DNA from 4 places in the Micromonospora sp. NPDC005413 genome. Region 3 is predicted to be linked to each of the others. Evidence: riboswitches for the same ligand, from Rfam matches in the RefSeq annotation. Region 3 holds a riboswitch; each other region holds the start of a gene.
The links. Region 3 has a riboswitch for cyclic di-AMP ahead of ABZS37_RS24855 (hypothetical protein). Riboswitches for the same ligand answer to the same signal wherever they lie in the genome.

Region 1 (7,586 bases), on a different contig from region 3:
AGGTCACCGACCTGGCGGTCGGCCTCGGCGGGGTGCCGGAACCGGCCGGCCGGGTTGAGGGTGTATTCGTTACGCCGCCCGACGCGGGTGCGGTGCAGGTAGCCGTCCGCCTCCAGGTCGGCGACGATGGCCTGGGCGGCCCGTTCGGTCACGCCGACCTCGGCCGCGACGTCGCGCAGCCGGGCGGTGGGATCGCGGCCGATGGCCAGCAGAACGTGGCCGTGGTTGGTGAGGAATGTCCAGTTCCGTCCGCCACCGGTGTCGCCCGTCGCCGTGCTCGCCATCGTTGACCGCCCCTCCGGATGTCCGCCCTGCCCGCAGGGGAGTCTCGTCCGCCCTGCCCTCGGGACGTTACCCAGGGTCGGACCGGGGTCAACGTATGAAATCTATATCACGCATACCTTGACGCGACTTACGGTGCGTGTGACGGTGGAGCGCGGGCCAGCGCCCGCCGTAGAACCGGCTGAAGAGTCGGTTGACCAGGTCAGATGCGTGAAGACGAGGTGCGGGGATGAGTCAACCCGGGACACCCGGTGGGCAGCCGGGTCCGCAGCGGACCACCGACCGGGCGTCTGCGCCCAGCGAGCCGACCCGGGCGTACGCCGAGCTGACCGCCGGCAACCAACGCTTCGTCAGCGGTGCCCCACGCCATCCCAATCAGGATGCGGGGCACCGTGCTGCCGTGGCCGACGGGCAGCACCCGTTCGCGGTGATCGTCGGCTGCTCCGACTCCCGCCTGGCCGCCGAGATCATCTTCGACCGAGGGCTGGGTGACCTGTTCGTGGTCCGTACGGCCGGGCACACCGCCGGCCCGGAGGTGCTCGGCAGCGTGGAGTACGCGGTGACCGTGCTCGGCACCCCGCTGGTGGTGGTGCTCGGCCACGACTCGTGTGGCGCGGTGCAGGCGGCCCGGGAGGTCGTGGCGACCGGCACCCCACCTCGTGGGCACCTGCGGGCGGTGGTCGACGCCGTGCTGCCCAGCCTGCGCCGGGCCGAAGCCGAGGGCGTGGACGACATCGACGACATCGTCGACATCCACATCGCGCAGACGGTCGAGACGCTGCTGGGGCAGTCGCCCGTGCTGGCCGACGAGGTGGCGCAGGGGCGGTGCGCGGTCGTGGGCGTGTCGTATCGGCTCGCCGCCGGAGCGGTGCGCCCGGTGGCCGCCGTGCCGGCCGGCTTCGCGACGCTCGACGTGCCGGCGGGGTCGACCGACCCGGCCGCGTCCGCCGTCGCCTGACGCGTCGAGGGCCGCCCCGCGACGCGGAACGGCCCTCGACGGGGGATCGTGCGGGTCAGAGCAGCGACATGTGGACGTGGTCGGTGTGGTTCGACGGCCCGCTGTACGAACTCCACCCGGTCGCCGGGAACCAGATCTGCCGGTTCCAGATCACGTAGTAGATGCCGAGCCGGTCGGCGTTCCGGATGAGGAACGCGGCGACGTTGTTGCCGTACGTCCGGGTGTCCTCGTTGTGCCACGGGGCGAAGCCGCTCTTCTGCAGCGACCAGTCGCAGGCGCGGCCCTTCGGGTGCTCCCACGGCCCGCCGGAGCGGTAGCAGCCGACGAACCGGCTGAAGCCGGCCCGCTTGACCTCCTTGTACGCGTGCAGGGTGCGAGGCGTGACGCAGCCGGACGTGGTGGGGTCGTTCTCGCTGCACGACTGGGGCTTCCAGTCACCGTCCGACGTGCGACCCGGGCCGATGCGGGCGACGGGCGAGGTGGCATCCACCAGGCCGCCGGTGAAGCCCTTTCCGCCGACCAGGGAGAGCGCCTTGTCCGCCTCGCTCTTCCGCTTCGCCATCAGGGCGGTCTGCTTCTGCTGTTCGCGGACCTCCGTGTCGAGGGCCAGCTTGGCCTGCTCGGCGCGGGCCTTCACCGTGTTGACCTCGGAGAGCTTCTTCTCGTTGACCATGTTCATCTCGTCGAGCACCGAGGCGCGCTGGACGAACGAGTCGGGGGCGTCGCTCTCCAGCAGCATCGCGATCGCGCCGATCCGACCGGTCCGGTACGCCTGGGCGGCGATCTGCCCGACCTGTGGGGCCAGCGCGTCCAGGTCGGCCTTGGCCCGGTCGACCTCCAGCGCCAACTCCTGCTGTCGCTTCTTGGATTTGTCCAGCTTGGACTTGGCGGCGGAGTAGTCGCGGTTGGCCTGCTCGATGACGTCGTTGAGCAGTTGGGGCTCGCCGTCCTCCTCGTGCCCGGACGGTGTGGGGGTCGTCGGGGCGGCATGGGCCGGGAGGGGCCCGGCGAGCACGGTCAGTGCGGCGATCACGGCCACCACGGGTGTCAACCAGCGGCGTAGGGGTGCCGTCACAATGTTCCCTTCCGTCGACCGCCGACCGGGTTAGCTGACGGGTTCGGGGCGGAAGTGGCCCCTACCGCTGACGCGGATTCACCCCACGTACGCGTACCTGGGTCCCCGGCTCGCCGGTTGGCGATTGGGCGGTGGCACCGCAGGCGCCGCTTCGCGCCTTCATCGGTAACCGGCAGCGAGGTTACCCGAGAGCCGGCCTGGTGAGCTACGCCTTGATGTCGACCAAAAGTGTCATTTCGCCATGGCGTTGAGTGACCAGTGACGCGGTTCTCAGGGCGGATGCCCAAACTGGTCACGCTGAGGAGTGTCACCATGCCGTATCTGTGCTCCTGTTCGACTCCGGCCACCGGTCGGTGGCGGTGGGTGGGGGTGGGGTCCGCGTCGGATCCGGCTCGCCGGGTCGGCCTGTTCGCGGTGAGATGAATGCGGCCAGTGCCTCCGCCCGGGCCGGCTGAGGTCGCGGGGCGGGAGCGTCGGCGGACGGAGGGGCATCCGTGCGCCCGGCGGCGGTCACCACCGCGGCCAGCCCGGTGGTCAGTGGCACGGCGGCGATCAGACCGAGTGTGGCCACCGCGCTGCGGACGATCTCCTGCGCGAGGAACTCGCTGGTGAGGATCTGCCCGATCGGCCGCGAGTCGGCGGTGAGCAGGAGCAGCAGGGGTAGCGACGCGCCCGCGTACGCCAGCACGATGGTGTTGACAGTGGAGGCGATGTGCGCGCGGCCGACCCGGGTGGCCGCACGGTACAGCTGCAACCGGGTCAGCCCGGGGTTCGCGTTCGCCAGCTCGGTGACGGTGGCCGCCTGGGTGACCGTCACGTCGTCGAGCACCCCGAGCGAGCCGATGATGATCCCGGCGAGCAGCAGGCCGTGCAGGTCCACGTCGCCCTGGAACATCGACAGTGTCGTCGCATCCTCGCTGCCGAAGCCGGTGAGGTGGGTTGCGGCCGTGGCGATGGTGGCGAGCACACCGGTCAGCACCAGGCTCCCCAGGGTGCCGAGCACCGCGACCGAGGTCTGCGCGGTGACCCCGTGCGTCAGATAGAGCACCACGAACATGATGAGGGCCGCGCCGACCACCGCCATCAGCAGGGGTGATTTGCCTGCGCCGATGCCTGGCAGCACGAAGGTGAGCAGGATGGCGAAGCTGGCGGCCAGCCCGGCGAGCGCCGCCAGGCCCCGCCACCGACCGAAGGCGACGATCGCGGCGGCGAAGACCACCGCCAGCCACACCATCGGGGTGCCGCGCTGATGCTCGGCGATGTTCCAGTTGCTGGTGGTGGGATCGGTCGGATCGGTCAGCTCGACCAGGATGACCTCGTCGCCGACCTCGACCCGGGGCGCGCCGGGCCCGTCGGGCACCGGTGTCCGCACCTGCTGGCCGGCGGTCGGCCCGTCGTCCACCCGGACGTCGACCGTGCCGCACGGCCCGGCACCGACCCTCGGTGTGCCCTCGGGGCTCGACGGCACCGGCGGGCACGGCTCGGTCACCACCCGGGTCACCGTGCCGGGGTAGCGCGGCACGTCCGCTCCGCCGTCGGTCTGCGGGGACCCGCCGCGCGGCCAGAGCAGCGCGGCGGCGAGCACGGTGGCGACGAAGAGGGGCACCACCGTCATGACGAGGATCCGTCGTACCCGGGGCGGGGCGGACGGAGCGGGGTGGGTGTGGTCGGAACCCAAGGCGAGACTCCCAACGATCCGGTGCGGGGTACGGGTCAGCGGGCCGGTCGGTTCACCGTTGCCGTGGAAACGCGGCGAGAGGTGCGGCAAATCGCTGGCTGCCGACCGCTCGATCACGGACGGTCAGTGCCCGGCCCGGTCGGCCGAAGGCGCCACGTCGTGGTGGCGCCGGTGCCCGGCTGTGCAGCGGCATACGGAGGGTCATCGTGGAAGATGCTAACCAGCGCGCCCCGGGGTTGCAGGTCGCGACGGAGTGTCGGGTGGTCGAACCGGCGGAGCCGGGCCTGGGTGGCGGGCCACAACGTGGTGGCGCTCAACGCGCAGTTGCTGCGCCGGGTCCGTCTCGACCCGGCGCCGGACTGAGGGCTGTCAGCCGCGCTTCATCAACCGGCCGACTGCCGCCATCATCTCGGTGGCCATCTCGTCGGCCCGGCCCTCGGCCGCCCCCTCGTGCATGCAGTGCCGGGCGTGCCCGTCGAGCAACCCCAGCGCCACCTTGTCGAGTGCGGCCTGGATTGCGGAGATCTGGGTGAGCACGTCGATGCAGTAGCGGTCGTCGTCGACCATCTTCTCGATGCCGCGGACCTGCCCCTCGACGCGACGGAGCCGCGTGAGCAGCTGGTCCTTGCTGGCGGTGTACCCGCGGATCGGGGTGGGTGCGGTCATGTCGACAAGGATAGCGTACCCCTGGGGGGTATGGTACGGTCGTCTTCTCGCCGGATACCCCCACCGGGTACCGGTAACGTGCAAGGGCAGAGGTCCGCCTTCGGCTTACCCCCTGGGGGTATAGGCTTCGGAGGCGGCGAAGGGGGACGTTCCGATGATCAACACGACATACCAGGTGCAGGGCATGACCTGTGGGCACTGCGTCAGCGCGGTGAGCGCCGAGGTCGGTGCCATTGAGGGCGTGCGTGACGTCCAGGTCGACCTCGCGGCCGGCCGGGTCACCGTCAGCAGCGACCAGCCGCTGGACACCGGGGTTGTCCGGGCCGCTGTCGACGAGGCCGGCTACGACCTCGTCGACGCGTGATCGGAGGGGCCGGCATGCGCACCGTGACGAGATTGGCCGGGTTCGTCGTAGGTCTGGCGGCGGTCTTCGGCGCGACCTACGGGGTCGGCCGGCTGGTCGACCCCGCCCCGGTCGCCGACAGCCGGCACGACGGCGGTGCCGTCCACGCGACAGGGGAGCACGACGAGGCGACCGACCGGCTCCCCGGCGGCCTGCTGGTCTCCGACCGCGGCTACACCCTCGAACCGGTCGACGCCCCGGCCGACGAGTTCGCCTTCCGGGTGACCGGGCCGGACGGGCGCCCGGTGACCCGGTACGACGTGGCGCACGACAAGCGGATGCACCTGATCGTCGCCCGACGGGACCTCTCCGGCTTCCGTCACGTGCACCCCGATCTGGCCCCGGACGGCACCTGGCGGGTCGACACCCCGCTGGCCGGCCCCGGGCAGTGGCGGGCGTTCGCCGACTTCACCCCGACCGGGGGCGAGCCGCTGACCCTCGGCGTGGACGTGACCGTCCCCGGTGAGCTGACCGAACGGCCGCTGCCCGCTCCGGCGACCAGCACCACCGTCGACGGCTACACGGTCACCCTGACCGGTGCGCCGACGCCCGGCCGCACGTCACCGTTCACCCTGACCGTCAACCGGGACGGGCAGCCGGTCACCGACCTTGAGCCCTACCTGGGCGCGTACGGGCACCTGGTGGCACTGCGCCGGGGCGACCTGGCGTACCTGCATGTGCACCCGGACGGAACGCCCGGCGACGGGCGGACCCAACCCGGCCCGGCCGTCACCTTCCTCGCCGAGGTGCCCTCGGCCGGCAGCTACCGGCTCTACCTCGACTTCCGGCACGGCGGGACGGTGCACACCGCGGAGTTCACCGTCGTCACCGGCACTCCCCCGGCCGGCACTCCAACGGCCGACGCCCCGCCGACCGGGGGCGACCCCAGCGGACCCGCACCGACCGGCGGCGCCGACCACGGCACCCCCGGGCACGGGCACAACTGACGGGACCAGACGATGACCACCACCAGTAGACCGTTGCCTGCGGTGCCGAACCGGATCCAGTTGGCGATCGGCGGCATGACCTGCGCCGCCTGCGCCGCCCGGATCGAAAAGAAGCTCAACCGGATGGACGGGGTGAGCGCCACCGTCAACTACGCCACCGAGAAGGCGACCGTCCGGTACTCCGACGGCGTTACGCCGGACGACCTGATCGAGACCGTGCGGAAGACCGGCTACACGGCCGCACCGCCGTCGCCGCCCGCCACCACCGAGGAGCCGGTGGATCCGCTGAAGGGCCCGCGTACCCGGCTCTGGGTTTCGGTGGCACTCAGCCTGCCGGTGGTCCTGCTGGCCATGGTCCCGGCCTGGCAGTTCGACTACTGGCAGTGGCTGTCGCTGACCCTGGCCGCCCCGGTGGTGGTCTGGGGTGGGCTGCCGTTCCACCGGGCCGCCTGGACCAACCTGCGGCACGGCGCGGCAACCATGGACACGCTGGTCTCGCTCGGCACCCTGGCCGCGTTCGGCTGGTCGCTCTGGGCACTCTTCCTCGGTGACGCCGGAATGCCCGGGATGACGCACCCGTTCCGCTTCGACATCACCCGCACCGACGGCGCCGGCAACATCTACCTGGAGGCCGCCGCCGGGGTGACCGTGTTCATCCTGGCCGGCCGCTACTTCGAGGCCCGATCCAAGCGGACCGCAGGTGCCGCCCTGCGCTCCCTGCTCGAACTCGGGGCCAAGGAGGTGGCGGTGCTGCGTGACGGGGTGGAGACCCTGATCCCGGTGGACCGGCTCGCCGTCGGTGACCGGTTCGTGGTCCGCCCCGGGGAGAAGATCGCCACTGACGGGGTGGTCGACGAGGGCACCTCCGCCGTCGACGCCAGCATGCTCACCGGTGAGTCGGTGCCGGTCGAGGTAGGCCCGGGCGACGGCGTGGTCGGCGCCACCATCAACGCGGGCGGGCGGCTGGTCGTCACCGCCACCCGGGTCGGCGCGGACACCCAGCTCGCCCGGATGGCAGACCTGGTCGAGCAGGCGCAGAGCGGCAAGGCGGCCGTGCAGCGTCTGGCGGACCGGATCTCCGGCGTCTTCGTGCCGATCGTCATCACGCTGGCCGTCGGCACGCTCGGCTGGTGGCTCGGCACCGGGGCCGGCCCGACCGCCGCGTTCACCGCCGCGGTGGCCGTACTGATCATCGCCTGCCCCTGCGCGCTCGGCCTGGCCACCCCGACCGCGCTGCTGGTCGGCACCGGCCGGGGTGCTCAGCTCGGCGTTCTGATCAAGGGGCCGGAGGTGCTGGAGTCGACCCGGCGGGTGGACACCGTGGTGCTGGACAAGACCGGCACCGTGACGACCGGCCGGATGACCCTGGTGGACGTGGTGCCGGCGAGCGGCGAGGACCGGGCCGAGCTGCTCCGGCTCGTCGGCGCGGTGGAGGCCGCCTCCGAGCACCCGATCGCCCGTGCGGTCGCCGCGGGTGCCGCCGAGGCCGGCGCGCTGCCCCCGGTGACCGGCTTCCGCAACCTCGAAGGGCTGGGCGTGACCGCCACGGTTGACGGGCGGGACGTGCTGGTCGGCCG
Region 2 (7,586 bases), on a different contig from region 3:
GGCGGACCCGGGCAGCAGCGGCCGGACCTGCGCGGCGTCCCGGGCGTTGTCCAGCAATATCAGCATCCGTCGGCCGGCCAGCAGGCTACGGTACAGCGCTGTCTGCTCCTGCGGGTCGAACGGCAGCTCCCGGGGCGACACCCCGAGCGCCGTCAGAAAGCCGCGCACCACCTGCTCCGCGCTGCGCACCACGCCGCTGTGGCTGTAGCCCTGCAGGTTGGCGTAGAGCTGCCCATCGGGGAAATGCTCGACCACCCGGTGCGCCCAGTGCACGGCCAGCGCCGTCTTGCCCACCCCGGCCAGCCCGGAGATCACCGCCACCGGCACCGCACCCGGATGCGCCTCGGCAGCCGTCCGTAGCGCATCCAGTTGGGTCAGCTCCGCCGCCCGTCCGGCGAAGCCCCGGACGTCCGAGGGCAACTGCGCCGGGACCGGGTGTGCCTGGTCCAGCCGCGCGACGGGGCCGGCCGCAGTGTGCGTCGGGGTCGGCTCGGCGGGGGGTGTCGGCACGGTGATCTCGCCGCGCAGGATGGCCTGGTGCAGCTGGCGAAGCTCGGTGCTCGGGTCCGCGCCGAGCGCGTCGGCCAACTGGTCCCGTAAGCGGGCGTAGTACGCCAGCGCCTGTGCGCTCCGCCCGGCGGCGGCCAGCGCCTGCAGTAGCGCGGCGGCGACCGGTTCGTCGAGCGGGTCGTCGTCGGCGAGCCGGGTCAACGGGTCGATCACGGCCTCCGGCTCACCCCGGCGCAGCAGGCTGCGGGCCCACTGCACGACGGTTTCGGTGTGCCGGCGGTGCCAGTCCTGCCGGACCCGGGCTGCCCATTCGCCGGGCAACCCGGCCAGCGGCTCGCCGCGCCACAGCACCATTGCCCGGCGCAGCAGCGCTGCCCGCTCCGGGTCGTCGTCGGTTAGCTCGACGGCCCGCTGCCGTAGTGCGTCGAAGTGCTGTCCGTCGACCGTCTCCGGCGGTAGGTCCAGCAGGTATCCGCCGGAGCGGCGGACCAGCGCGTCCGGCGCCCCGGCAGCGGTCAGCACCCGGCGGATCCGAGCGAGGTAGACGTGCAGGTTGTGCCGGACCCGGGGAGGCGGGGAGTCACCCCAGACCCGATCCACCAGGGATTCAGCGCGAACCGGCCGGCCCACGTCGACCGCCAGCGCGGCGAGGACGGCGCGTTGCCGGGCCGCTCCCGCGTCGATCAGTTGGCCGTCCGACCACACCTCGACTGGTCCGAGGATTCGAATCTCCATGAATCGCCGCTCGCCCCCGTGCCGCCGGTCGGCCAACCCCGCCGGCACAGCCGGATTGAGGTTCCGGCAGGAATCCGTCGACCTTCCGCGCAGATCATCGTAGGCACAGCGACATCTCTCAATCCGATGTCGGCAATTCGACTCACGGCCGACGCGGTCGTGACGAGACCTGGAGGTCACTCACGTGCGAAGCATTCGGCGAAGGCTCACGTCCGCCCTGGTTGCCACGGTTGCCCTGACCGCCGCGTTCGGCGCCGCCCCGAGCCCGGCCCAGGCTGCCAACTACGCCTGCCCCTCGAACCTGCTCTGCCTCTACGCCGGGATCAACTTCTCCGGTGACGTCTTCTACCTCGACGGGCCGTACAACGGCTGTAACGACGTGACGCTGCCCTCGTACTTCCGCAACAGGGCCCAGTCGATCAAGAACAACCGGGCGTCCGGCACCGTCTCCACCTTCTGGGACAACGCCAACGCCACCGGCCTGCTCGGCTACCAGCACGCCTACGGCTACCGGGCGAACCTGGCGTACGACTCGGCCGCGATCGGCGGCACCTGGAACACGCGTATCGAGGCCGTACGGGTGTGCTGAGGGCCGGAGTCTCCGGTGCGGGGGAGGGACCGGAGACGCCACGACGGCGCCGGTCGGAATCCAACGGGGGATTCCGACCGGCGCCGTCGCGCGGGTCAGCCCGGGTAGTAGCAGACGTTCGGGATGACCGGGCCACCGTTGACCCCGAAGGTCGCGAAGCCCATCCACGCCCGGGTCTGCGGGCCGTACTCGCCGTCCTCGGCGATGTTCGCCCACGCCCAGGTGTCGTTGATCTTTCGCTGTGCGTACAAGACGGCGTTGCGGGTGTTGGTGCCGTACTGGCCGTCGAGCCGCAGCGACTGCGAGTAGCAGTTGTTCAGTGCCTCCTGCAACACCTTGACCGCGCTGTTGGAGTTGCCGTACTTCAGGTAGCAGGTCTTGTTACCGTCCTGCCAGCCGACGGTGGGCACGTGCATCTCACCCGGGTAACCACCGACCTTGTAGTAGGTCAGGCTGGTGCAGGTGGTGGCGGCCTGCGCGGCGGTCGGCGCGAGCGCGGCGAGTCCGGCGCTGGCCAGCACGGTCAGCAGGATGGCGGCGGCGCTGCGGCGCCCGGTGCGGTTCTGGTGGATCGGCATGATCTCCTCCTGAGCGGGCTTGGCTGCTCGGGTCAACCCGGCATGCCCAGAAGCATCGCGACCATCGATCTACCGTTTCTTGCTCGAACGTCAATTCGCCAACAGCGGTTCCAGCGGGGCGGTGACACACACCCGCTCGTCTCGGCACGCACCACCGGGACCGACGTCTGATCGGAAACGGTCCATGATGGTGACTGCACAGACGTCGATCGCTCGCAACCGCTGCGCGACCCGCCCCGCGTGGCCCGGTGAAGAAGTTCACAGGGGGTGGGCGACCGTCACCGAACGTGCCTAACGTCGGTCGGGTTCGCCATTGCGGACACCACGGCCGGCAACGCCAAATCCTGCCCCCGGTCGTCGGAACCCAGTCACCGGGCAGGAGCGGGGGACCCAACGTTCCTCGGTGCATGTCACCTCGGGGTGAAGCCGCCACCGTGCGGCCGGGCTCCTCGGCCCGAACCCGACAGCTCACCTCGCCGGCGTGGAGGAAGCTCACATGACGTCTGTCTACACCCCCCGTCATCGACGGGTCACCACCCGCCGTCTCGCCGTCGGCACCCTGGCCGTCGGTGCGGTCACCGGCGCCGTCGCCCTTTTCGGGCCGGCCGCCCCGGCTCAGGCCGCGGTCAACTGGGACGCGATCGCCCAGTGCGAGTCCGGCGGCAACTGGAAGATCAACACCGGCAACGGTTACTACGGCGGGTTGCAGTTCTCGCAGGGCACCTGGGCCGGTTACGGCGGCAAGAAGTACGCCGCCCGCGCTGACCTGGCCAGCCGCGGCGAGCAGATCGCCGTCGCCGAGAAGGTGCTCGACGGGCAGGGCATCGGCGCCTGGCCGACCTGCGGCAAGAAGGGCGGCTCCGCGACCAAGTCCACCGCGAAGCCGTCGACCAAGTCCACCGAGAAGTCATCGACGAAGTCGACCGGGAAGTCCACCAAGCCGCAGGAGCGGTCGTCGCGCGGCGAGCAGCCGGCGACCCGCAACCACGAGCGCACCGCGCCGACGGCGGGCGACCAGTACCTGGTCAAGCCGGGCGACACCCTGTCGGAGATCGCCGTCACCCACCGGGTGGCCGGCGGCTGGCAGGCCCTGTACGAGCACAACCGGCAGCTGGTCGGCGCCGACCCGGGTCTGATCTTCCCGGGCCAGCGGCTCAGCCTCTGACGGATGACACGCGAACGCTCGGCCGGGTCACCGGCCGAGCGTTCGCGTGTGTGGCGCTGAGCAGCGCCGCGTGTTCGTGGCGGTGCACCCCGCCGTCACGCCGCCGAGGCGGACGCCTTCGACCCGCGATGCGACGCCACCGGGTCGGCGTTGCGGGCCCATCGCTGGGCCGGTACCGCGCCCTTTCCGGGCCAGGCCGTGCCGACATCGTCACTGTCGTCGCCGTCCATGGGCATCTCGCCCGAGGCGGGCGTGCTGCGGGACACGCGCAGAGACTGCTCGGCGCCGGTGCGAGCCGTGCACGGCCAGGACTGCCCGGCGCACTGGAGGTTGCGGCACTGCCCCTCGTCGTCCGGCTCGTGGGCGCTCAGCACGTCGATCGCCAACTGCCAGAGCAGAGGGTCGGTCACGTCGTGCGGGCGCTCGGCGTGACGGCTCGGTCGGTTGCTGGTGTCGTCGGACATCGTGGGTCCCCCCTTGTCAGGCTGTACCCCACAAGGGTCACCCGTCAGCGGCTGGCTAAACCGCCGACCTGCTGTGATGTGTCTCCGGTCGCAGCTCGGTCGCCCGAACTCGGCCCGCAGACCGGTCAATCCGGCAGCAGCGGCATCTCGACGCCCGGATCCCGGCCGAGCAGCACCGCACGGGTGAGCGCCGCCGATCCGAACCGGTCACGGACCGCGTCCACCGCGGCGTCCAACTCCGCACCCGGTTCGCGGTGGAACGGCAGCTCCGGCTGTACCGGGTTGTCGTCCAGATTGCCCACCGAAACACCGACCAGGGTGACACCACGGCGATTGATCTCGGGCAGCGCGGCCCGTAGCAGCGCTCGCGCGGCGGTGAGCAGCGACGTCGTGTCCGCCGTCGCCTTGCCGATGGTGTGTGAGCGGGTCGCCCGGGTGTAGTCGCCGAAGCGCAGCCGCAGCACCACCGTGCGACCGGACCGCCCGGCCGCCCGCATCCGCCGGCTGACCCGATCGACCAGCCCGGCGAGGATGGCATCCAGCTCCTCAGGGGCATGCGGGGTACGGCCCAGCGCGTGCTGGGCGCCCATCGAGCCGCGCCGACGCCCCACCTGAACCGCCCGGGGGTCGCGATTGTGCGCGAGAGCGTGCAGGTGCCGACCGGCGCCCGCCCCGAGCATCGACACCAACGCGGCCTCGCCGAGTCGGGCCACCTCGCCGACGGTACGAATCCGTCGTTCCCGCAGCTTCGCGGCGGTGACCGGGCCGACGCCCCACAGCCGCTCCACGGGCAGCGGGTGCAGGAACGCCAACTCGGCGTCCGGCGCGACGACCAGCAGCCCGTCCGGCTTCGCCACCCCGCTGGCCACCTTCGCCAGGAACTTCGTGCGGGCCACGCCCACCGTGATCGGCAGGTGGACCCGTTCACTAACCTCCCGACGCAGCCGCTCGGCGATGTCGGCCGGTGGCCCCACCAGCCGCCGCAGGCCGCCCACGTCCAGGAACGCCTCGTCGATGGAGAGCCCTTCGACCAGCGGGGTGGTCTGCCGGAAGATCTCGAAGACCGCGCGGCTCGCCGCCGTGTACGCCGACATGCGGGGCGGCACCACGATCGCGTCCGGACACAGCCGGCGCGCCTGCTGGCCGCCCATCGCGCTGCGTACGCCCCGCGCCTTCGCCTCGTAGCTGGCCGCGAGGACCACGCCCCCACCGACGATCACCGGCCGCCCGCGGAGGCGCGGGTCGTCGCGTTGCTCGACCGACGCGTAGAACGCGTCCAGGTCGGCGTGCAGGATGCTGGCGCCGGGCGACACGTACACATGTTCGCATGGCGTCCGACCATTACGGCAGTGAGCTGGGCGAACGCGCGGTCAGTCGAGGCAGAACTCGTTGCCCTCGGGGTCGGCCATGATGAGGTGACCGGCGCCCAGCGGGGGAGCGGGCTCGTGACGACTGAGCCGGGTGGCGCCGTGCGAGACGAGCCGTTCGGCCTCTGCCTCCAGGGCCGCCATCCGCTCGTCACCCGCGAGCCCCGGAGCGGCTCGCACATCGATGTGTACGCGGTTCTTCGCCTGCTTGTGCTCCGGCACCCGTTGGAAGAACAGCCGCGGCCTGGAGCCCTCGGGGTCGACCACCGCTGAGGCGTCGTTACGGTTCTCCGGCGGCACCCCCATCGCCTCCAGTGCCTGCTCCCACGACTCGAAGTCTCCGGGCGGGGCCTGCACCTGGTAGCCGAGCGCCTCAACCCAGAACGCCGCCAACGCGGCCGGGTCGGCGCAGTCGAACGTGATCTGCATGTCGCGGGCCATGTCAGCTCCCTGATTCCTGATCTGGTCGGTCATGATCCCAGCCTCCCGCACCTAGCGGACAGGGTCGTTCCGCAATTCGTGCAACGATCGGCACATGACCGTCGAGGCGACGACCGAGCGGGTGCTGCGTCTGTTGGCGCTGTTGCAACGGCGACCGTCCTGGACGGCCGCTGAGCTCGCCGCCGAACTGGGGGTCACCGACCGCTGCGTGCGCCGCGACGTGCAGCGACTGCGGACGCTCGGCTATCCCGTGCACGCGGCGGCGGGTGTCGGCGGCGGCTATCAACTCGGCGCGGGCACCCGGCTGCCGCCGTTGCTCCTCGACGACGAGGAGGCGATCGCGACGGCGGTCTCTCTGCGGCTCGCCTCGGGCGGCACGGTCGCCGGGGCGGGCGAGGCGGCGCTGCGGGCACTCGCGAAGCTCGATCAGGTGATGCCGTCGCGGCTGCGCGCCGAGGTGCGGGCGGTGCACGGCTCCACGGAGACCCTCATCGGCCCGGTGGCCGAGATCGACGCGGAGCTGCTGATGACACTCGCGCGGGCCTGTCGAGACGCGGTGCGGGTCCGGTTCACCTACGCCGGCCGCGACGGTGGGGAGCGCGAACGGACGGTCGAGCCGATCCGGATGGTCACGACCGGCCGCCGCTGGTATCTGATGGCCTGGGACGTCGACCGCGACGACTGGCGCACGTTCCGCCTGGACCGGATGCGGGCGGCGGTGGCGACGACCTGGCGTTTCCGGGCGCGCGAGCACCCGGACCCGGTCGCCTTTGTACAGCGGTCCGTGACCGAGGCGCCATACCGGTATCTCGCCCGGGTGCGGGTGCACGCTCCGGCCGACCGGGTGCGGGCGTTGGTGCCGCCTCAGGTGGGGCGTGTCGAGGACGACCGCGACGGGTGGTGTGTGCTGGTCGTCGGCGGGGAGAGCCTGGACTGGGTCGCCGCGCACGTCGCCCGCCTGAGTTACGAGGTGGAGGTGCTGGAGCCTCCGGAGCTGCGCGAGGCCGCCGCCCTGCTCGCCCGCCGCCTCTCGGCGATGGCTGGTGCGGCGTCGGAGCGCAGCGTGTAGTGGCGCAGCGGGACCGGGCTGCCGTCGGGCGCGGTCCAGGACGCCGTGCTGGTGCCGGTGCACCGCCATCCGGTGCGCTCGTAGAGGGCAGCGGCCGCAGCATCACTGGAGGCCACGTCGAGCACCAGGTCGGTCCCGCGCGCACTCGCCCACTGGCGGGCCCGGGCCAGCAGCGCGCTGCCCAGCGCCCACCCCCGGGCGGCCGGCGACACGAAGAGACGAGCCACCTCGGCCGTCGGCCGGGTGGGTGGCCCGTCCGCCGGGTCGGGCACCCGGTGCACCGCGACGTGCCCGACGATCGCCGCGTCCGCGTCGACGGCGACCCAGGCGCGCGCCGGGTGCGGCTCGCGTAACCAACGGTGCGGTTCGGCGGGCCAGTTCAGCGGGTACCGATCGACCCGGTGAACCTCCGCGAGCGCCGCGACGCAGCCGTCGAGATCGGTGGCGCGGCGGCGGCGGATGTTTGCGGGGATCACAGCTTTTCGAAAGGGCGGGCGTAGCGGAACTCCCCGCGGATCGACTCCCGCCACGCGCTCATCGGGCGAGCCTGGAAGTATTGCGGGCCCCACGGCTGCGGCGGGGTGACGCCCAGCTCCACGGCCGGCCGGAACCCGAACCGCGGGTAGTAGTCGGGGTGCCCGAGCAGCACCACCAGCGGCTCGTCGTGA
Region 3 (7,586 bases):
AGCCCCCGGACGTCCAGTCCTCCCGTACGTCTTGCAAGGAGTACCTCCGTGGCGAGCAACACCTCAAAGACCGCGCGCGCGTCCGTCCGGGCCGGCCAGGCTGGCCAGGGTGGCGCCCTCAGCGTGCTGGGCGAGTTCAAGTACCTCATCCCGCTCAACGGCGGCAAGCACGCCTACGTGCGGAACCTGACCAACGGCAAGACCGCGCACCTGCGCACGGACTCCGACGCCTTCGTCGAGGAGATCCGCGTGCTGGCCGCCGCCGGCCACGCCACCAAGATCCGGGCGGAGATCAACAACCTGGCTGCCACCCACCCGGGTGACGGCTGGGAGGCCACCGAGAAGCGCCTGGTCGCGGCCGGCGTCTTCGAGGGCTGAGCCCTCCCCCACCGCATCACCTGAACCGCCCGCCGGGAGATCCGGCGGGCGGTTTCGCGTTCCGGGACGGTTCAGCCCGGGTCGAGCAGAGCGACCTCGCCAGTGGCCAGGTCGTAGAGGCCGCCGACCACGGCGACCCGACCGGCGGCGACCGGTCCGGCCAGCAGGTCGTCCTCGCGCAGGGTGTGCACCGTGCGCCGGACGTGCCGGCGGATCGCCAGCGGATGCACCGCCGGATCGTCGATCCCCGCCTCGGTCACCGCCGGGGCGATCTCGTCCACCAGGTACGCGAGCGAGCCCCCGGGCCGCTGCCCGGTGCGCAGCGCGTCCACCGCGGCACCCACAGCGCCGCACCGCTCGTGGCCGAGGACCATGACCAGCGGTACGCCGAGCTGACCGACCACGTACTCGATCGAGCCGCACACCGCGCGATCGAGCACGTGCCCACCGGTACGGATCACGCAGATCGCGCCGAAGGTCTGGTCGAAGATCGCCTCCAGCGGCACCCGCGAGTCGATGCAGCCGAGCACCACGGCGTATGGCTGCTGGTCGCCGGAGGCGGCAGCGGCGGCCGTCACGTCGTGTCCATGCACCGGCTGGCCGCTGACGAACCGCCGGTTGCCGGCGAGCAGATCGGCCAGCGCGGCGCGCGGCGTGCCGCCGGCCTGCCGCCCCTGCCCCGACGTCCCGCCCATGGGCGATCCCGACGACACCATGCCGTTCAGCTTGGCCCGCCGTCGGAGACCACGGGCGGGGTCGGGAATGTTGGCCACGGCGCGATTGGCGCGGTGTCCTGGCGGGTAGCCGGTGTTACCGCCGGGTATCGGAGGTGCTGGTGGTGCCGGGCGGCCCTGGGGAGGTGGCGATGCCGGAGCGGTTCGAGGTCGGTCTGCCGGACGGCGTACGGCTCAACGTCGAGGCGACGGGGCCGACGGACGCCCAGGTCACCGCCATCCTGCTGCACGGCTGGACACTGGATGGACGCGCCTGGCACCGGCAGGTCGACGCGCTCACCGCCTCGTCGCTCGACGGGGCGGTGCGGGTGGTCACCTACGACGCGCGGGGGCACGGCCGGTCCAGCTGCATGGCGCTGCCCACGGCCACGCTGGCCCAGCTCGGCGACGACCTGGTCGCGGTGATCGACGCGGTGGCGCCGGCCGGGCCGGTGCTCCTGGTCGGGCACTCGCTGGGCGGCATGACGATCATGGAGTACGCCCACCGCCACCCCGCGCACTTCGCCGCCCGTACGGCCGGACTGGTCTTCGTCTCGACCACCGCCGAGGGGCACACGCACACCGCCTACGGGCTCTCGCCGCGGATCACCCGACTGATCCGGCTGGCCGAGACGACCGGTGCCGGCGTGCTGGCCCGGTGCGGCTCGTGGCGAGCGCCCCGGGCACTGCTGAACGCGCTGCAACCGAGCATCCGGTGGATACTCTTCGGCGACCGCTGCGAGCCGGCCGACATCCGCCTGGTGACCTCGGCGGTGGCTCGTGCCTCGCTGCGCTCGATCGGCGGGTTCCGCGCCTCCATCGGCACACAGCACCGGCTGGACACCCTCGCCGCGTTGGCCCACCTGCCGGCCGCCGCCCTGGTCGGCGACCGGGACCGGCTGACCCCACCGCCGTGCGCCGAGTCGATCGCCGCGGCCCTGCCGGCCACCGAGCTGACCGTCTGCCCGGGTGCCGGGCACATGCTCATGATGGAGCGCCCGGACGAGGTGAACGCCGCCCTGACCGGCGTCCTGCGTCGGGTGCTCGCCGAACAGCCGCCCCGCACACACGGCGCGACCCCCGCCACGACGGGTGTCTGACCCCGTTCCCGCACCTCGGGCGCGCCGGGCCGGGCCGGAGGCCGTACCCTTCTGCGTTGGCCCGCGCGGTTCCCGCCGCTTGCCGGCGATCTTCGAAGGAGCATGCGTTGACCGACCAGACCGGCCTGGAGCAGGAGATCGCCGCCGAGCAACGCCACCTCGACCGGGTGTACGCCCGACTGGCCGAACTGCGGCGCTCGGCGGTCCGCGCCGAGCGCGACGGCTACCGGATGGCCCGGGTGGGCACGTTCGGTGCGCTGGTCGAACGCGACGCGATGGTCTTCCACGCGGCGCAGCGGCGGCACACCCTGGACGCCGAGCACGAGGGGCTGGTCTTCGGTCGGATGGACCTGCGCGACCGTCAGGTGCTGCACGTCGGGCGACTCGGGATCCGGGACGAGGACGCCACCACGCTGGTCGTCGACTGGCGGGCTCCGGCCGCCGCCGCCTTCTACCAGGCCACCCCGGCGCAATCGCTGGATCTGGTGCGCCGCCGCACGATCCAGACCCGTGGCGAGCGGGTCACCCGGATCGAGGACGAGTTGCTGGACCCGACCGCCGCCCCGGAGGGGATGACGGTCGTCGGCGACGGCGCGTTGCTGGCCACCCTGTCCAAGGCCACCGGCCGGGGCATGCGGGACATCGTGGCGACCATCCAGCGGGAGCAGGACGAGGCGATCCGCTCGCCCGGCTCCGGAGTGACGATCGTCGCGGGCGGCCCGGGCACCGGCAAGACCGCGGTAGCTCTGCACCGGGCCGCGTTCCTGCTCTACTCCGACCGCAGCCGGTACGCGGGCGGCGGCATCCTGGTGGTCGGCCCGTCATCGGTCTTCGTCGAGTACATTGCCTCGGTTCTGCCGTCGCTCGGTGAGGACACGGCGACCCTGCACTCGCTGGGCACCCTCTTTCCGGGAATGACCGCCACCCGCACCGATCCGCCCGAGGTGGCCGCGGTGAAGGGGTCGCTGCGGATGCGGCAGGTGCTGGAACGGGCGGCCCGTGACGCGGTGCCCGGCGGCCCGGGTGAGCTGCGGCTGCTCTACCGGGGCACGCTGCTGCGGCTGGACCGGGCCGCGCTGGACCGGGTCCGGGACCGCGCGCTGCAACGGGGCGCCCGACGCAACGAGGTGCGCCGGGCCGGCTTCGACGGGGTGTTCGCCGCGCTCTGGGCCCAGGCCCGGGAGGTGGGCATCACTCGACTGCCGGAGCAGCGGGCCTTCGAGGCCGAGATCGCCGAGCGGCCGGAGTTTCGGGAGTTCCTCAAGGCGTGGTGGCCTCGGCTGCACCCTCGGCACGTGCTCGGCTGGTTGGCGCAGCCGGACCGGCTGCGCCGGTACGCCTCGGGAATCCTCTCCTCCGCGGAGATCCGGCTGCTCAACGCCGCGTACCGGAGTCTCGAATCGACCGGGCTGACCATCGCCGACGTGGCACTGCTGGACGAGTTGGACGCGCTGCTCGGCAAGCCGGCGCAGCCGGCCCGGGCCCGGCGCGACCCGTTCCAGCTCGCTGGCGGCGTACGCGAGCTGAGCACCCTCGGCGACCGGCAGCGGGCCGCGCGTGCGGCGGCTCGGGAGCGCCCGGCGGACTACCGGGACTACGCGCACGTGGTGGTGGACGAGGCCCAGGACGTCTCACCGATGCAGTGGCGGATGATCGGTCGACGTGGCCGCCTGGCCTCCTGGACGGTGGTGGGTGACCCCGCGCAGACCGCGTGGACCGGCCACCCCGACGAGCTGGACCGCGCCCGGGACCAGGCGCTGGGTCGGCGCAAGCGGCACGATTTCACGCTCACCACCAACTACCGCAACTCGGCGGAGATCTTCGCGGTGGCGGCGGCGGAGATCCGCCGGCTCTACCCTGACCTGCCGCTGCCGACCGCCGTCCGCTCCACCGGGGTCGATCCGGTCGAGCTGGTGGTGCCCGCGGCGGGGCTGGAGACGGCGATCGTGGAGGCGGCCACCGGCCTGCTGGCCGAGGTGGAGGGCACCGTCGGGGTGATCACGCCGGTCCCCCGCCGCGACGAGGTCGTCGGTTGGCTCGGCGCGCTCGACGCACCAAGGTTGCAGGTGGTGACCAGCCTTGAGGCCAAGGGCATGGAGTACGACGCGGTGGTGCTGGTCGCACCGAGCGAGATCCGGGCCGATCCGGGTGCCGGGGTGCGCACCCTGTACGTCGCGCTCTCCCGGGCCACTCAGCGGCTCACCACCATCGACCCGACCGGCTGATCCGTGCTGGTGGCTGCCGGCGAGAGCCGCCTGCCGTACACTTGCACACATAGCGATGTGAGCATACATTTGACCGGGTCCTGACTGGCAGCGGAGGGTGTATCTCGTGGGCGCAGGTCATGACCACCACCATGGATCGGTCGCCAATGCCGCACACCGGCACAGAGGCCGACTCTGGGCAGCGTTCGGCCTGCTCGCCACCCTGATGGTGGTGGAGGCGGTGGCCGCCCTGCACACCGGCTCACTCGCCCTGCTCTCCGACGCCGGGCACATGTTCACCGACGTGCTCGGCATCGGGATGGCGCTCGCCGCGATCACCGCAACCCGGCGCGCCACCGGCGACCCGCAACGCACCTTCGGGCTCTACCGACTCGAGGTGCTCGCCGCGCTCGCCAACGCCGTCCTGCTCTCCGGCGTCGCGGTCTACGTGGTGATCGAGGCGATCCGCCGCTTCGGCGACCCGCACGAGGTCATCGCCGGCCCGATGCTCGCGGTGGCCGTGCTCGGCCTGCTCGCGAACATCGTCGCCTTCGCCCTGCTCCGCGTCGGAGCCCGGGAGAGCATCAACCTCCAGGGCGCCTACCTGGAGGTGCTCGGCGACCTGCTCGGCTCGCTCGGCGTGATCGGCGCGGCACTGCTCATCACCGCCACCGACTGGTGGTGGGCCGACCCACTGGTCGCGGTCGCCATCGGCGTGTTCATCCTGCCGCGTACCTGGCGGCTGGCACGCGCCGCCGTCCGCATCCTGGTGCAGGCCGCCCCGGAACACCTCCAGGTGACCGCCGTGCACGACCGGTTGGCCGCGGTGCCCGGTGTCGTCGAGGTGCACGACCTGCACGTCTGGACGCTCACCTCAGGCATGGACGTGGCCTCCGCGCACCTGACCATGGCGCCCGGCGCGGAGGTCGGCGCGGTGCTCACCGCGGCGCGTACGGCCCTGCACGACGACTTTCGGATCGAGCACGCGACGTTGCAGATCGAGCCCAGCGCCGCCTCCGGGGCCTGCGGCCCGGTCGAGTGGTGACGGTAGCTTTCAAGAGCTTTGTTCGGCTTCGTCGGTATTCATCGTGACGACGTACGCACCGTCCGTCACATCGGCTGCACCTGCCCCAGCGGCACCGGTAGGCTCGGTCCCGGCCTCCACCAGGCGGCGCCCTCCCGGCGCCGGTGGTGGTCGCCGCCTAATCGCCCGAGTGGCGAACCGGGGAACCACGTTCCTGGGGTGCATCCGCGTCAGCGGTAGGGATCTTCCGTCCCGAACCCGTCAGCTAACCCGGTCGGCGGCTGACGGAAGGACATGCGCAGTGGCACCAGCACGACCACCCTCCGCCCGACTGGCGGCCCTGATCGTCGCGATGTTCGCCCTCGGCGTCGCGCTCCCGGCCGGCGCCGCCTCGGCCGCACCCCCGAGCGGCCTGCGGGCCGCCGCCGCACCCGACTCCGACGAAGAGGGCGGCACCCCGGCCCTGCGGGCCCAGCTCGACGCGGCCAGCAAGGGCTATCTGGACGCGAAGCGCGCCCTGGACACCTCCGTGCAGCGGCAGCAGCAGCTCGCCACCCAACTGAAGACCACCGAGGCCGAGCTCGACCAGCGCAGCGGCAAGGTTGGCGAGATCGCCGGCGTGGCGTACCGCACCGGCCGGCTCGGCGCGATGTCGGCGTTGCTCAACAGCAACACCCCGGAGGGCTTCATGGATCGGGCCGCCGCGCTGGAGGCGGTGGCCGCCAACGAGGACCGGGTGCTGCGCGACCTGCTTGCCACCAAGGACCAGGCCAACCGCACCCGGGTCGCCCTGGACGGCGAGATCATTGAACAGCGCAAGCAGGTCGCGGTGATGGCCAAGCGCAAGGAGCAGGCCGAACGGGCCCTGACCGTGGCCACCACGCCCAAGCCGCGGACCACCGCCGACACCGGCTCCAACCGGGGCACCTCCGCCGCCAACGCGACGGCCGCGCCGCGCAACTCCGACGGCTCCTGGCCGTCGGAGTCGTGCAGCGTCAACGACCCCACGCCGGCCAGCGGCTGCATCACCCCGCGCACCCTGCACGCGCTCAACCAGGCCAAGGCCGCTGGCTTCACCCGGTACGTCTCCTGCCACCGCCCCAGCGGCTCCGGTGAACACCCGAAGGGCCGGGCCTGCGACTTCGCCGCGCAGAAGGGTGGCTTCGGCGGCGACGCCACCGGCGGCGACAAGACCTACGGCAACAACCTGGCCGCGTACTTCATCCGCAACGCCGATCGGCTCGCCGTGCTGTACGTGATCTGGTACAGGCAGATCTGGCTGCCCAGCAGCGGGTGGAAGTCGTACAGCGGGGCGGGTGGCGACCCGTCCAGCGACCACACCAACCACGTGCACCTGTCGGTCTACTGACCCATCCGTGGTCGGTGCCTCTCACACATGGGGGGCACCGACCACGGCTACGTCACAGGGCGTACCCCTGATGTCGCCGGCCGTCGGACGACCCGGCCGGCGTCGGCGGGCAGCATCGCGGTATGCGACGGATCCCGCCCACCGCCCGCAAGGGGCTGCTCACCCTGCACCTGGTCACCTCGCTCGGCTGGCTCGGCGCCGACCTGGTGCTGCTCACCCTCGGCATCGCCGTGCAGCGTGGCGCCGACCCGGCCGTGATGTATCCGGTCGCGGCACTGGTCGGCACCGTGCTGTTCGCGCCGCTGAGCGTGCTGGTCTGGCTGATCGGCGTCACCAGCGCGCTGCTCACTCCGTGGGGCCTGCTGCGCTACCGCTGGGTGCTGGTCAAGCTGGTGCTCACCACGGTGATGGTGGGGCTGGTGCTCTTCCTGCTGACCCCGAATCTGCGGCACGCCGGTGCGGTGGGCGCCGCCCTGCCGGCGCGGGATCGCGCCGACCTGGTGATCGCACCCGCGGTGTCGACCAGCCTGATGATCATCGCGACGGTGCTGTCCACCTACAAGCCGTGGGGCCGGCGGCCCGGGGCGCGACCCATCCTCGTGCGTCGTGATCGCGCTGCAACCAGGATGTAGTGGCCTCCTGGCGCCCGGAGGCCACTACATCCACGATCGAGCACGATCATGACGCGGCGCGCGGGGCGCGGGCGCGGGGCGCGGGGCGCGGGCGCGGGGCGCGGGCGCGGGGCGCGGGCGCGGGGCGCGGGGTGCGCGGGCGGGTCAGGCGCCGACGCAACAGCTT
Region 4 (6,850 bases), on a different contig from region 3:
AACCATGCCCCCTCATCGTCACGACCTGAAAGCGTCTGCTCGGTCGGGTGGCCTGCGTCGCACCGCCCACCGTCTGCTCGTTCTGGTCGCCGCCGCGGCGGTCGGGGCCGGTCTGCTGGCCGCGCCGGCACACGCCGAGCCCACGGTCGACGAGATCGAAGCGCAGATCGACAAGAAGTGGGAGCAGTTGGAGCCCACCATCGAGCAGTACAACAAGGTTCGGGCGCAGCTGAAGGTCAACCGGAAGAAGTCGACGGACCTGCAGAAGAAGATCGAGCCGCTTGCGCTGCAGAGCGAGTTGGCGCTCAACCGGGTCGGCGACCTCGCCTCCCGCTACTACATCTCGGGCCCGTCGCACGACATCGGCGCACTGCTGGTCAGCGCCAAGCCAGACACGCTGACCGAGCAGCTCACCGTCCTCGACCGGCTGGCCTCGCAGGAGCGCAAAGAGGTCGAGAGCGTGCTGGCCGTGCGGGCCAAGTACGACGGCGAGAAGCAGAAGCTGGACGCGCTGATCGTCACCCAGACCAAGCAGCAGAACGACCTGGCGGCCAAGAAGAAGCAGATCGACGCCGAGATCAAGCAGCTCGAGGCGTCGATGCCCAAGACCACGGTCGTGACCGCGGCCTGCCCGACCATCAACGGAGTGGTCAGTGCGGCCGCCCGTACCGCGATCAGGACCGCCTGCGGGAAGGTCGGCAAGCCGTACGTCTGGGGCGCCACCGGCCCGAACTCGTTCGACTGCTCGGGGCTGACCCAGTACGCCTACAAGGCCGCCGGGATCAGCCTCACCCACCACACCGGTGACCAGTGGAACGAGGGCAAGGCCATCTCGCGAGCCGACGCCCGCCCCGGTGACCTGGTCTTCTTCTTCGCCGGCCTGAGTCATGTCGGGCTGTATCTGGGCAACAACCAGATGGTGCACGCCCCCCGGGCCGGCAAACCGGTGCAGGTGTCCAGCATCAACACGATGCCGGTCGCCGGGTTCCGCAGACCCGGCTGATCCCCACAGGCACGACGACGGCCCCCGGTCACCGACCGGGGGCCGTCGTGGTTATCGGTGGAGCGCGTGGCGTCTCAGCGGGGCGCGCCCACCGGTGACGGCAGCAGCTGCACGTCGGCTAGATCGACGTACATGATGCGGTGGCCGAACTGGATCTGCGCGTAACGGTTCTGGCCGCGGATCACCGTCCAGTCACCCGGCGAGGAGCCGTCGAACGTGCTGGCCCGGTAGTACTCGCCGGCCAGAACCGCGCCGACGGCGTACCGCTGCCCGGCGGACAGCGTGTACTGGAGTGGTGAGATCGCCTGGTAGGGCACCCCGGCCGGGTAGGCGGCCTGCTCCGGGTACGCCCGCCCGTACACCGGGATGGTGGCCCGTCCGGGCTTCGGGGTGGCCACCACGCCGACGGTCCAGCTGGCGGTCGGCGCGGACGCCGGGTTGTGGAACCAGGCCCGCTGACCGAGATACCAGATCGCCGTCCAGTCGCCCTGCCGGCCGGCGAGCGCGTACGTCTGACCGGCGGAGGCCCGGGCGCCGTGATCGGACACCTCCATCGTGTTCGGGGTGCCGTTTGGGCGGAGCGCGATGTCGTTGACCAGTGGGGCGTCCGCGGACGGCGCGCTGCGCAGCACCACGGCCGAGGAGCCGCGTGGCGCGCACGGCACGCCGACGGTGACGCAGCCGATGAACGCCGGCTGGTTGGTGGCGTAGTCCGGGTCGATCCGGACCAGCCCGGTGGCCGGGGTGCCGGTGTCCAGCCGAGGGGCGTGCAGCAGGTCGAAGTAGTGCGTCCAGTCCCAGTACGGGCCCGGGTCCCAGTGCATCCCGCGCACGGTCGAGGCGACGGTGCCGGGCACGTTGTCGTGGCCGATGATGTGCTGGCGGTCCAGGGGGATGCCCAGCCGCAGCGCCAGGTGCCGGACCAGCTTCGCCGAGGTCCGGTACATCGCCTCGGTGTACCAGGTGCCCTGCGCCGCGAAGCCCTCGTGTTCCAGGCCGATCGACTTGGCGTTCACGTACCAGTTGCCGGCGTGCCAGCCGACGTCCTTGGTCTTCACGTGCTGGGCGACGTGCCCGTCGACCGATCGCAGTGAGTAGTGCCAGCTCACGTACGTCGGGTCCTGGACGAGTTGCAGGGTGGTCGCCCAGCTCGCCTCGGTGTCGTGGATGACGATGTACTCGATCTTCTGCCGCGCGGGCCGGTCGGAGAGGTCGTGGTTGCCGTAGTCGCCGTCGCCGAACGCCTCGTAGGGCGCCGGGATCCACTCGCAGGAGATGGTGCGAGGGCATTCCAGCCCGTCCGGGCGAGCCAGGCGGCGCAAGCCCAGCCGGTCCAACCAGGAACGCTGCGGCTGCACCGCGCGGGCCGGCAGCGTGATGCGCTGGCCATCGTCGGTCACCCGGGACTCGCCAGCGCCGATGGTGGTGAAGACCTCGTCGGCGAAGGCCGCCGCGGCGTCAGCGCTGTCCGCGCCGGCGTAGCGGGCCACCGCGCCGTACCAGGCCGCCGGGTCGGTGTCGGCACCGACCGGCGCGCCCAACTCCCTCTGGTACGCCCCGAGCAGCGCGGCCCCGCCCCGGATGTTGACGCCCGCATCGGTGCGCAGTGCCTCGGGGGCGGCGCCGGTCAGCGCGGCGGCGGCGTCCACGGTCTGCAACGCGGCGGCGGGCGGCGCGGGATCCTCGGCCGGCCGGGGGGCGGGCAGCCTCGCGGAGCGGGAGTCGTCGCCGCGTGGGTCCTCGGTGCCGGCGTCGTGGTGGCCGCGCCCGGGCAGGGCCGCCACGTGCCGGGCGTCGGTGAGGTGCATCGGGCCGTAGCCGCCGCTGGTGCTCGGTGTGCCGGCGTTGCTGTCCCAGCGGGACTCCAGATAGGAGACGCCGAGCAGCACGACGGTCGGCACACCGTACTCGGTCGCCGCGGCGGCGTACTGCTGCTGGCGGTCGACGGTGGGCGCGGCGGCGGCCGGGCCGGAGGGTAGCGGCACCGCGGTCGCGGCGGCGACCACGGCGGCGGCGAGCAGTGCGCGCCGGCCGGTCGACAGGGTTGAGTGGCGCATCGAACCCCCTAGATGTTGCGAGTGAAGGTGAGGTCACCTTCGCGCCGCCCGGGAGTCTGCGTCAATACCTTTCCATGTATCGAGGTATTTGGAAAAAAATCTTCACACACGGTCGGTGACCCTTTCGGATCGGTACGGAGTGTCACGGCCGCACGGGTTGCGGATCGGTAACAGCCGTCTCTACTCTGGTCATTTGTCGGCCCGATAGCAGGTCCGCCCAGCCCGGGCGGTAACGGACCGACACCGCCGAGTCGCTTCCGAGCGAACCGGGGACCCAGGTTCTCCCGGGGTGAATCCGCAGCCATTGCGGTAGGGCGCCAACTTCCCGCCCGAACCCGTCAGCTAACCCGGTAGGCGGTCAGGAAGAAGGAGTACGGAACCCGGTGGCACTCCATGCCCCGCGGCCGTCGTCCGAGCGGTCGGCGTCAGCCGGCCCGACGTCGATCGTGCCGCGCCCACGCTGGTCCCGCTTCACCACGGCCCTCGCCGCACTGGCCGGCGTCGCCGTCGTCCTGACCGGCAGCGCCACGGCGGCCCACGCGGACCCGTCCGTCGCCGAGATCGAGCGCCAGATCGACGCCGACTGGAACAAGCTCGAACCGATCATCGAACGGCACAACGCCACCCGAACCGACCTGGCTGCCAAGCGCAAGCAGGCCGACGCGCTGGCCGCCCGGATCGCCCCGCTGGAGCGCGAGGTCGACGCGGCGATGGACAAGGTCAGCGCCATCGCCGTCCGTGCGTACAAGGGCGAGAACGTCTCCACCGTCAACGCGATGTTGGGCAGCCGGTCACCCAGCGAGGTGGTCGGCCAGCTGGAGATGCTCGACCGGTTCGCGCACAACCAGCAGCAGGACGTGCGGCAGGTCGCGGACCTGCGCGACGAGCTGGCCCAGCAGAAGGCGCCGCTGGACGAGATGGTGGCCCAGCTGACCCGCACCGAAGCTCAGTTGGCGGCGAAGAAGAAGCAGATCAACGAGGAGATCGACCGGCTGCAGAAGCTGCGCCTCAAGGTGTATGGCAACGGTGGCGGCGGTTCGCTGCGCCCGGCGCCCTGCCCTGGCAGCTACCCCGGCGGCGCCGCGGGCACGGCCGTCAAGTTCGCCTGCGCCCAGATCGGCAAGCCCTACGTGTGGGGCGCCGAGGGCCCGAACTCGTACGACTGCTCCGGGCTGATGCTGGCCGCCTGGGCCAAGGCTGGCGTGTCGCTGCCGCACAACGCCGCCGCGCAGAGCCGCGTCACCAAGGACGTCAGCAAGGCCAACCTGCGCCCCGGCGACCTGGTCTTCTACTACAGCGACATCCACCACGTCGGCATGTACGTCGGCGGTGGCTGGGTGGTGCACGCCTCGCAGGCTGGTCAACCGGTCAAGATGAAGAAGGTCGACGACGGCCCGATCCACAGCTACGGCCGCCCAGGCTGACCCATTCCCGACGCATGAGGGCCCGTCGCGATCCGTTCGCGGCGGGCCCTCGTCGTGCGTTCAGGGATCAGCGGGTGGGCCAGGCGCGCCAGTTCTGCCAGGCGCGGCTCGGCGTCGGCCCACGTTGGCCCTGGTAGCGCGAACCGTAGACCGCCGAGCCGTACGGGTGCTCGGCCGGCGAGGAGAGCCGGAAGATGCAGAGCTGCCCGATCTTCATGCCCGGCCAGAGGGTGATCGGCAGGTTCGCCACATTGGAGAGCTCCAGCGTCACGTGACCGGAGAAACCCGGGTCGATGAAGCCGGCGGTGGAGTGCGTGAGCAGCCCGAGCCGGCCCAGTGAGCTCTTTCCTTCCAGCCGGCCGGCGAGCTGGTCGCCCAGCGAGATGACCTCCAGCGTCGAGGCGAGCACGAACTCCCCCGGGTGCAGCACGAACGGCTCGCCGTTGGGCACCTCGACCGCTGAGGTCAGGTCGTCCTGCTGCATCGCCGGATCGATGTGGGTGTAAAGGTGGTTGTTGAAGACCCGGAACAGTCGGTCGAGTCTCACGTCGATGCTGGACGGTTGGACCAGGGTGGGCTCGAACGGCTCCAGGCCCAGCGTGCCGGCCTTGATCTCGGAGACCAGGTCGCGGTCGGAGAGCAGCATCGGACCACCATAGCGAGGTAGGCGGTGACCAGCGTGTCGAGGTCGCTCTTCGTACATTTGTTCGATAGAATGCCCACATGGCTTCCTGGTCCGACTTCGCCGCCGACGAGCCCCGACTCGCCGACGGGATCCGCGTTCTCCTTCAGCAGTACGGGCCGGGCTTCGGCTATCTGGCCACGGTCCGCGCCGACGGTGGGCCCCGGGTCCATCCGGTCTCCCCGGTCATCACCGACGAGGGCCTCTTCTGCTTCGTCATCGACTCTCCGAAGCGCCGTGACCTCGAACGGGACGGCCGTTACGCGCTGCACTCGTTCCCTCCGGAGGAGAGCGACGACGAGGCGTACGTGGCGGGGCGCGCCCATCCGGTGACCGACCCGACGCGGGTGGCACGGTTGGCGCAGGGCGCCCGTGCGGAGCCGCAGGTCGACTGGCGGCTGTTCGAGTTCACCGTCGACGTGGCGATGCTGACCCGCCGCGAGCAGCACACCGCGGGCATTCCGGGTCTCGCGCCGGGTCGGCCGGCCGTTCGGGTCTGGCTCGACCCGCACGCCCCGTCGGCGGCGGCCGCGCCGCTCGTCGTACCGCAGACGCGCCCGACCCGTCTCAACCGCGACGTCCAGTACACGGCCGCCTGACCACGGCCGGACCCTGAGGCGGAGACGCCGGTGCCGACTCCGTCACGACGGAGCCGGCACCGGGTGTACGCGGAAGAGTTACGCCGCGCGGTACGCGTTCCACGCGGTCAGCATGCGGGTCGCCTGCCCCGGGGTGAACTGGTACATGCACGAGTCGTAGGTGTAGTCCATGAAGTTGGTGATCGGGTCCAGCCCGGTCGCCGAGCAGGTGTTCCGCCCGGTCGGGCACTGGTACGCGGGCGACGCCTCGGCCGGGGTGTCACTGACGCTGTCACCCGAGCCACCGCAACCACCCTGGAAGGTGTGGTACAGGTTCAGCCAGTGCCCCACCTCGTGAGTGCCGGTGTCGCCCTGGTTGTAGTTGGTCGCGGTGCCGCCCGGCAGGGACTCGTTCAGCGCGACCACGCCGTCCATGGTGTTCAGGTTCCGCTGCGGGAAGGTTGCCCAGCCCAGCAGGTCGTTGCTCAGCTCGCCGAGGTAGATGTTGAGCGTGTTCTTGCCGCCCACCCGCAGCGAGGACTTCATCGACCGCTCCGCCGACGAGCCCTGCACGATCGGGTACCACGACGGGTTCGTCACCCGGTTGATCTTGTCGAGCCGGAAGGCGAACGCGGTGACCGCGCCGCCGGTGCCCCCGGCGTACGCCTGGTTGAGCACACTGATCTGCGAGGTGATCAGCGAGTCCGGGATGTTGCCGCCGGCCCGGGTGCTGTTCTCCTGGATCACGTGCACCACCACCGGGATGGTGACGGTGGCCAGCGCCATCGCGCCGGCACCCGTGCGGAAGCTGGCGCGCTCGCGCAGCGCCGCCGCCAGGTCGGCTTCCCGCTGGCGGACCTGCGTGGCGGTCAGCTCGTTCGGGTCGTGCTTGGCTGCGGCACCGGGCTTCGCCCGGGCGTTGGCGTGGCTGTCGGCGGGCTCCACGCAGGCGCCGCCGGGCGCCGCCGAGAAGGCCGAAGCGGCCGGAACGACGCCCACCGCAGCGGTGCTGAGCAGCAGCGCGAGGGTCGTCGACGCGACACCGGCGGCACGCCGGGTCAGCAGGTTGGGACGGAGTCCCATGGGCCCACCTCTTTCTGGCGGCG

Region 1: another riboswitch for cyclic di-AMP. It lies ahead of ABZS37_RS21945 (hypothetical protein); the one in region 3 lies ahead of ABZS37_RS24855 (hypothetical protein).
Region 2: another riboswitch for cyclic di-AMP. It lies ahead of ABZS37_RS25480 (transglycosylase family protein); the one in region 3 lies ahead of ABZS37_RS24855 (hypothetical protein).
Region 4: another riboswitch for cyclic di-AMP. It lies ahead of ABZS37_RS08710 (NlpC/P60 family protein); the one in region 3 lies ahead of ABZS37_RS24855 (hypothetical protein).

Annotation. Positions count from the first base shown of each region.
Region 1 covers NZ_JBEXEV010000022.1:91,972-99,557, forward strand. Annotated here, with positions in the region: gene ABZS37_RS21935 (MarR family winged helix-turn-helix transcriptional regulator) at 1-284, opposite strand, end outside; gene ABZS37_RS21940 (carbonic anhydrase) at 512-1,240, shown strand; gene ABZS37_RS21945 (hypothetical protein) at 1,296-2,315, opposite strand; cyclic di-AMP (ydaO/yuaA leader) riboswitch at 2,320-2,456, opposite strand; gene ABZS37_RS21950 (YibE/F family protein) at 2,623-3,993, opposite strand; gene ABZS37_RS21955 (metal-sensitive transcriptional regulator) at 4,363-4,659, opposite strand; gene ABZS37_RS21960 (copper ion binding protein) at 4,814-5,023, shown strand; gene ABZS37_RS21965 (hypothetical protein) at 5,038-6,009, shown strand; gene ABZS37_RS21970 (heavy metal translocating P-type ATPase) at 6,022-7,586, shown strand, end outside.
Region 2 covers NZ_JBEXEV010000030.1:41,982-49,567, forward strand. Annotated here, with positions in the region: gene ABZS37_RS25465 (BTAD domain-containing putative transcriptional regulator) at 1-1,245, opposite strand, end outside; gene ABZS37_RS25470 (peptidase inhibitor family I36 protein) at 1,430-1,834, shown strand; gene ABZS37_RS25475 (peptidoglycan-binding domain-containing protein) at 1,930-2,412, opposite strand; cyclic di-AMP (ydaO/yuaA leader) riboswitch at 2,738-2,909, shown strand; gene ABZS37_RS25480 (transglycosylase family protein) at 2,909-3,577, shown strand; gene ABZS37_RS25485 (hypothetical protein) at 3,673-4,041, opposite strand; gene dinB (DNA polymerase IV) at 4,167-5,354, opposite strand; gene ABZS37_RS25495 (VOC family protein) at 5,412-5,849, opposite strand; gene ABZS37_RS25500 (YafY family protein) at 5,944-6,918, shown strand; gene ABZS37_RS25505 (GNAT family N-acetyltransferase) at 6,813-7,394, opposite strand; gene ABZS37_RS25510 (N-acetyltransferase) at 7,391-7,586, opposite strand, start outside.
Region 3 covers NZ_JBEXEV010000028.1:91,811-99,396, forward strand. Annotated here, with positions in the region: gene ABZS37_RS24830 (hypothetical protein) at 49-378, shown strand; gene ABZS37_RS24835 (carbonic anhydrase) at 450-1,073, opposite strand; gene ABZS37_RS24840 (alpha/beta hydrolase) at 1,244-2,191, shown strand; gene ABZS37_RS24845 (AAA family ATPase) at 2,299-4,416, shown strand; gene ABZS37_RS24850 (cation diffusion facilitator family transporter) at 4,523-5,440, shown strand; cyclic di-AMP (ydaO/yuaA leader) riboswitch at 5,585-5,715, shown strand; gene ABZS37_RS24855 (hypothetical protein) at 5,772-6,788, shown strand; gene ABZS37_RS24860 (hypothetical protein) at 6,911-7,420, shown strand.
Region 4 covers NZ_JBEXEV010000004.1:252,141-258,990, reverse strand. Annotated here, with positions in the region: gene ABZS37_RS08720 (NlpC/P60 family protein) at 1-1,003, shown strand, start outside; gene ABZS37_RS08715 (peptidoglycan recognition family protein) at 1,078-3,060, opposite strand; cyclic di-AMP (ydaO/yuaA leader) riboswitch at 3,295-3,431, shown strand; gene ABZS37_RS08710 (NlpC/P60 family protein) at 3,444-4,484, shown strand; gene dcd (dCTP deaminase) at 4,552-5,130, opposite strand; gene ABZS37_RS08700 (pyridoxamine 5'-phosphate oxidase family protein) at 5,208-5,765, shown strand; gene ABZS37_RS08695 (zinc metalloprotease) at 5,844-6,827, opposite strand.